2 regions of the Pelatocladus sp. BLCC-F211 genome follow, and region 1 is predicted to be linked to the other one. Evidence: predicted binding sites of a transcription regulator. Region 1 holds the regulator's gene; the other holds the start of a gene.

Region 1 (3,429 bases):
TGTCATGGTTTTGGGATCAGCCGTCGTTGTAGCTAGTACTTCACCTCCAGAGAACACGATTTGATTGAGTGCTGCATCTGCAAAAAATTCGATTGGTTTTTCTCCTCTGACGTAGTTACCTGCACAGAAAATCCGCACCACGTAATCTCGACCATCTTTAATCTGATTACTTAACTGTTCAACCTGTTCTCCGGTGACGCGTAGTACCTGCACACCTGGGAGAGTATTAATTCCAGGTTCACTTAACTTTGTACTGGCGTTTCTATTTGCTTCCTTTAATAGCTGGATTACTGCTTGACGAGCAGCCGCAGGTTGTTCGACGCGGACTACTCCAGCAGCCAGAACTTGACCTCGAACTAAGGCCAGTTTCCCTAAACGTAAGTCGCGATAAGACTGGTAGTACTTTTCTAGTCTTGCGACTTCCTGTTCCAGAAAATCCTGTTGTGTTTCCAGTTGTTTGAGGCGGGTTTCTCGTTGGGCAATAATTTGCTCCCGTGCTGTAATTTCGAGATTACGCTTTTGAATGATCGCATCTAGTTTCGCAATTGTCTGATCCCGATTTTGAATCATTTCTTGACGCTTGGCTAGTTCGCGATCGCGTTTGTCAATGGCTGCTTGGGCTTCAGCAACCGCCTGTTTAGCTTGTTCATAAAGTTTTTGGCGTTCTGCTTTGAGTCGTTTAATTTCCTCTAGCTGTCTGTTTCTTTCTTGATAAACGTTTTGCAACTGAGCTATAGCTTTTTCATATTGAGTTGCTACTTGACTCAATTGTTTTTGAGTGCCTGCAAGCTGGCTTTTAGTGCGTGCTTGTTGATTAATCGTACGGTTAAGCTGGGCTTGCGTTTGCTGTTGTTTAGCGTTGACTGCTTGTAAAGATTTGTTAATTTCTTGCAAATCCTCTTGAGCTTTGGTTTGTTCTTTTCGGGCTTGATCTAGTTCTGTCTTGGTTGTATTAAGTTGCTGGGTTGTAGTCTCCAGTTGTACGCGTTTCCGCCTAAGGTCTTTTTGAATATCTTGTAACTCAAAAACTCCCTTACGCAAGCCATCATCAGCTAAAAATAAAATGCCCAGGGTTGATGCGGAAATGCCCAACCCGGTCAAAATTGTTACTAATACAGCTGTATTTTTCGGTCTGAGGTTGAAAAGTGAGAGCCGTTTTTTGCCAACCCGCGTCCCAATGCGATCGCCGACGGTGGCAATAACGCCTCCCAAAACTAAGATTGCAATAATGAGGATGTACCCGGTGGCCATCTGTTTGTATTTACCGAAGAGATCCTTCCAGATACAGCCTACTACTTTCAGGCATTTTCTGTGGCGAATTGCAGGTTGATAAATTACTAGGTTCAGGGAAAAGGGTTAAGGGGAAAGGATTAAAAGGGAAAAAACAAGAAAATTTACCATATTACCCATTACCCATTACCCATTACCTATTTTTACAAGAGTGTCTATAATTTTTTAATTCCGCTTCCCAAATGCAATTAAGTGAATTGCCGACTTAATGTCACGGGTTTGTGGACTGTAATTTTTTTCTTGTGTATGGAAATCATCTTCTTTTCGCGCAAATCGCCTAGTAACCTAGTGACAGTAACGCGAGTCGAACCAATTGCTTCAGCGATCGCCTGATGAGATAGCTTGAGATCAATTGTGATTCCATCTGCACAAGGAAGACCAAAATCTCGACAGAGAATTAATAAGAAACTTATTAATCTTGAACCCATATCTCGGTGAGCGAGGGTTTCAATCATCATCTCTGTCTGAAGAATGCGCGAAGATAAACCCCGCAGCATCAACATCGATAGTTCTGGATTTTCCTTGAGTGCTTGTTCTACCTGTTCAATGGGTGCTGAGAGCAATTCCACAGGCGTAAAAGCAACTGCATGATAAAAACGGTCTGACTTATTTCCCGTTAGTAGGGACAAAACCCCAAATACACTATTTTCCCGCAGAAGTGCTACGGTTATTTCTTCTCCTGCTTCATACACCCTGGAGAGTTTAACTGCACCTTTTAAAAGAAAGTAAACTCTTTCAGCAGGATCGCCGGGGAAAAAGATCGTCTTGTTGCGCTCGAACGATTCCACCACTGGCGGAAACGCTCCAGTCGCCATTTGACGAAAAACATTTGCTAGGGCTTTATCTTGTGTCACGATCATCTCCCTTCCCCTACCCAACGCCGGAAAAATGAATATGGATTTCCTAAGAATACACTCGACAATTCAATAAAACATTGTCAACCCTTTTGTACAGTCCTATACTTAACCCTTTTGTTCAATTGATGTTTGTTCAACATGATACAAAATTTCTAGTGCAGGGATCTAGTACTTTTTGTTAGGTACTTCCAAAATTGTAGACAATAAGTTTTTGAAGAAAAAAGAAGGTTTCATAGAGACTTTATTAAAACATTAAATGGTACATTGATGGTAAAAAGCAATTTTGGCACTTTAGGTCTAGAAAATACGGATGTGAAAATATAGGATAGTGTGGGTGCAAAATAAACCACTAATAAATTTAGTTACTCTCAAGAGAAAAATACCTTTTTCTAAAACCTTTACTCTGCTTAAAAGTCTTTTTAATCATCTATCTTTCAAATTAGCTGTTTGTATCCGATTGTGGTTAAAGCTAGATGAAGTCTCTTCTCTTACATCCACCCTAACTAGTCGCTCAAAAATCAAATTGATCAAACGAAGACAAACCAAGCTCAGATTCATGTATGCTCCTAGTGAAACATCACATCAATGATTTCTATGCTGGATCTGACTGGAAAAAATGCCCTTGTTACAGGCATTGCTAATAACCGTTCTATTGCTTGGGGGATTGCTCAACAATTGCACAAAGCCGGAGCTAACCTTGGCATTACCTATTTAAGCGACGAAAAAGGCAAAATGGAAAAGAAAGTCGCAGAATTGGTCGAACCACTCAATCCTACTCTGTTTTTGCCTTGTAATGTTCAAAATGACGAGGAAATTAAGTCTACCTTTGAAACAATCCAGGATAAGTGGGGTAGCTTAGATATTCTGATTCATTGTCTCGCTTTTGCCCAAAAAGATGATTTGAGTGGAGACTTTAGCCAAACCTCGCGTGAAGGATTTCGTACAGCTTTAGAAGTCAGCACCTATTCTTTAGTGCAACTAGCTGGTGCAGCTAAACCTTTAATGACTTCAGGAGGAAGCATAGTAACTCTGACTTATTTAGGTTCTATCAGAGCAATCCCCAACTATAATGTCATGGGAGTTGCTAAAGCCGGATTAGAAGCAAGCGTACGTTATTTAGCATCAGAACTAGGCTCTGCTAATATCCGCGTCAATGCGATCTCCGCCGGCCCAATTCGTACTTTGGCTTCTAGTGCCGTTGGCGGTATTTTAGATATGATTCACCATGTCGAGAAAGTAGCCCCCTTACGGCGCACCGTTACACAGACTGAGGTAGGTAATG
Region 2 (3,429 bases), on a different contig from region 1:
GCAAAGAAATCAACCTTGGCAACGTTTATTACCTTGGTTACTAGGACGAGAACAACTAAGAGAAAACAACCCCTGTCTCTGGGCGCATTTGTCGGTTCCATTGAAAAACTCTTCTCCAGAAGCAGCTTATCAAGTTTTAGAAACTGCCTGGTTTTCTTGGTATAAATACTGGCATTCTAATTTGCAGAAATTTTAAAGTTTGGTCTATAAAAATTTTTGTTTTGATAATTTGTAAGGAATTATGACTAAATCTAAAATTGAAAAATTGAATTCTCCTCAGTTTGTCTTAACACAGGAAAGTTCGCTCGCTATTCTGCGATCGCTCGGCTACGGTCTGTTAATATTATCTTTGTTTGATTGGGTAGCAATGTTTATTCCATCAAACTTTTTTAACCCTGCTTGGGAATTTCAAACAATAGGAGCAATAGTTGAACGTGTACCTGTACCTTTAATTGGGTTAGCACTAGTGTTTTATGGGGAATTACATTCGCGCAACAGATGGGAATTTCCGATTTTAAAATTATTATCTTGGCTAACTTTATTATTGGGAGCGTTATTTTTACTCATGATACCTTTGGGAGTTTCTAACACCATCCGGCTGAATAAGGAAAATGTCGCGCAAATCAATAATATATCTACACAACAAATTTCTCGTGCTGAACAATTACATCAGAAACTCAGCCAAGCAACTCCTGAACAATTAGATAATCTTTTAAAAAGCCGGGGTGGTTCCCTATATGGGAAAAAACCAGAAGAAGTAAAGAATGAACTTTTGTCTCAAGTTTCTAAAGCAAAAGCACAAATCAAAGATCAAGCAGAAACTACCCAGTCTTTGCGAGGTCTAAATTTAATTAAGACTTCTACAAAATGGATTCTTGGCGCTTTAGTGTCTGCGTTTCTGTTCTTTGGTTTGTGGAAAGGAACAGATTGGGCCAGATTTTAAATTTTCAATCAATAAAAAAAGGCGATCAAATAGCGATCGCCCTTTTTTTAGTTCGTAGTAAACACTAAGCGTGCTTATCCTTAAGGATCAAATTCATACCTACAAACTATCAGGATTTCATCAATTAAACCTGTGCTAGTTCTGGTGTGGGACGCTTGCTATTACGAACAGCTGCGATCGCTTCACCATAATCCTTAGCATTAAACACAGCCGAACCAGCGACAATCGCATTGGCTCCAGCTTCTAAAACTTGCCAAGTATTATTTGCTTTCAGTCCACCATCTACTTCAATCCAAGGATCAAGACCACGTTCATCACACATTTGACGCAGCTTGCGGATCTTGGGAACTACTCCTGGAATAAAGCTTTGACCACCAAAACCAGGGTTGACACTCATAATCAACACTAAATCGCAAACTTCCAACACATACTCAATCAAATCTAAAGGTGTAGATGGATTGAGGACAACACCAGCTTGCTTACCAAGTTCTTTAATTTGGCACAAAGTACGGTGTAAGTGTGGCGATGCATTGTGTTCACAATGTACAGAGATAATATCTGCACCAGCCTTGGCAAAATCTGCAACATATTTTTCTGGTTCCACAATCATTAAGTGGACATCCAGTGGTTTTTTTGTAACCGGACGAATCGCCTCCACTACCAGAGGACCTATCGTAATATTAGGTACAAAGCGACCATCCATTACATCAACATGAATCCAATCTGCTCCCGCCTCATCTATGGCGCGTACTTCCTCTCCCAGACGACTAAAATCGGCTGATAGGATAGATGGAGCAATTACAATCGGCTTGTTAGATAGCGTTTTGGTCATGGCTAGTGGATATTTAAGCGTCCTTTTCTGTAAATATTGTAACAAAACTTGAGCAAAGGCTCATCAGTTTTGTATGAGCTTTTTGAGGGAGAAGGGATCGGGGATCAGGGATCGGGGACCGGGGAGACGTGGAGACAGAAGAGAATAACCAATGACCAATGACAAATGAAAAATAACTATGGTAAAAAAAATTAGCTGGATCGCTTGGGGATTAGGTGCTTCTTGTTTGAGTCTGCCGGTGTTAGCTTTGGAAATTTCCATGAGTACTAACGGTATTGACGCTCTGAAGTTACATAAAGCCCCGTATAATCTCATAGGTCGCAAGATTGCCATTGGTCAAGTGGAAATTGGGCGTCCTGGGAAGTTTGGTGTAGATAAAGCGGTTTCTAAAAATCGCTCTATCGATATAGCAGGTGTCTTTTTACGCAATAGTCCTGCTAAGTCAAATAGTGGAGTTGACCCCCACGCCTACAATGTTGCTGGTGTCATGGTTAGTACAGATAAAGGCTTCCCAGGAGTAGCTCCAGGAGCGCGGCTGTTTTCGTCTGCTGTAGGTTCCACAAAAATGGGACAGCCAGAAGAATGTTTGTCTGCACAGCACGTAGCACTGCAAAATGGTGGCGACGTTCGTGTCATCAACTTTAGCTTTGGCGAACCTTTAAACCGCGATCCTCGACCGGAGGCTGTTTTGGATGGTAACGCCTTACTAACCCAATGTATTGACTGGTCTACTCGCGCTCACAATGTTTTATATGTGATTGCTGGCAACCAAGGTAAAGGAGGAATTCCTATCCCTACAGATAATTTTAATGGAGTAAACGTGGCTTTTTCCTCTCGTCGGAGAGGAATTTTTAATAAAGTAGACGTTTCCAATTTGGTAGCGACAACTGAAGCAATGACCCTCCGTTTATCTGGCAAGGAAATTAATCTTGGTTCCCGTGGCACAATTGGTATAGTGGCTCCTGGTAGTAATATTCCCTTGCTTACTCCTGATGGCAAAATCAATAAAGTCACAGGGACGAGTTTTGCAGCACCCCATGTAACAGCAACAGTTGCTCTATTGCAAGAATTTGGTGACAAACAATTACGAACAAAACAACCAAATTGGAGTACTGCTGCTCGCCAACATGAAGTCATGAAGGCTATTTTATTAAATTCTGCTGACAAAATTCAAGATACTGGCGATGGCTTGCGACTAGGAATGACCAGAACACTCATCAATAAACAAAATCAAGATTGGCTGGCTTCTAGTGCTTATAAAAATTCCAAAATTCCCCTGGATAATCAGATGGGGGCTGGTCATTTAAATGCTTTTCGTGCTTATCAGCAATTTAGTGGAGGTCAATGGAAACCATCACAATCTGTACCTGCAATTGGTTGGAACTACGATACTGTCAATGCTGGTTCATCCGTAGAATATGTTTTATCCAAACCGTTACAGCAGAATAGTTTTGTGGCTATTAGCTTAACTTGGGATAGGCTGGTAGAACTGAACGATAAAAATAAGAATAATCAATTTGATGCTGGGGAAAATTTTCGCGATCGCGGTTTAAATAACCTTGATGTCTATCTAGTCAAAGCCGATGCGACACAAAATAGAGACACAGAGACTGTTTGCGCCTCAATTAGTGATGTCGATAGCGTAGAACATATT

What was found. Region 1 encodes NtcA, which controls nitrogen genes in cyanobacteria. Its sites were predicted from a motif close to TNTGTANNNNNNNNTACANA; they were not measured.
Region 2: rpe (ribulose-phosphate 3-epimerase) is a predicted target of NtcA. The motif match lies at 1,802-1,821, and genes of this name have one in related genera.

What each region holds. Positions count from the first base shown of each region.
Region 1 is NZ_JBHFLM010000123.1:109,101-112,529, reverse strand. Features, by position in the region: gene ACE1AT_RS15155 (DUF3084 domain-containing protein) at 1-1,251, opposite strand, end outside; gene ntcA (global nitrogen regulator NtcA) at 1,479-2,150, opposite strand; gene fabI (enoyl-ACP reductase FabI) at 2,742-3,429, shown strand, end outside.
Region 2 is NZ_JBHFLM010000112.1:21,891-25,319, reverse strand. Features, by position in the region: gene ACE1AT_RS13950 (cyanoexosortase A system-associated protein) at 1-196, shown strand, start outside; gene ACE1AT_RS13945 (HpsJ family protein) at 242-943, shown strand; gene rpe (ribulose-phosphate 3-epimerase) at 1,068-1,775, opposite strand; gene ACE1AT_RS13935 (S8 family serine peptidase) at 1,954-3,429, shown strand, end outside.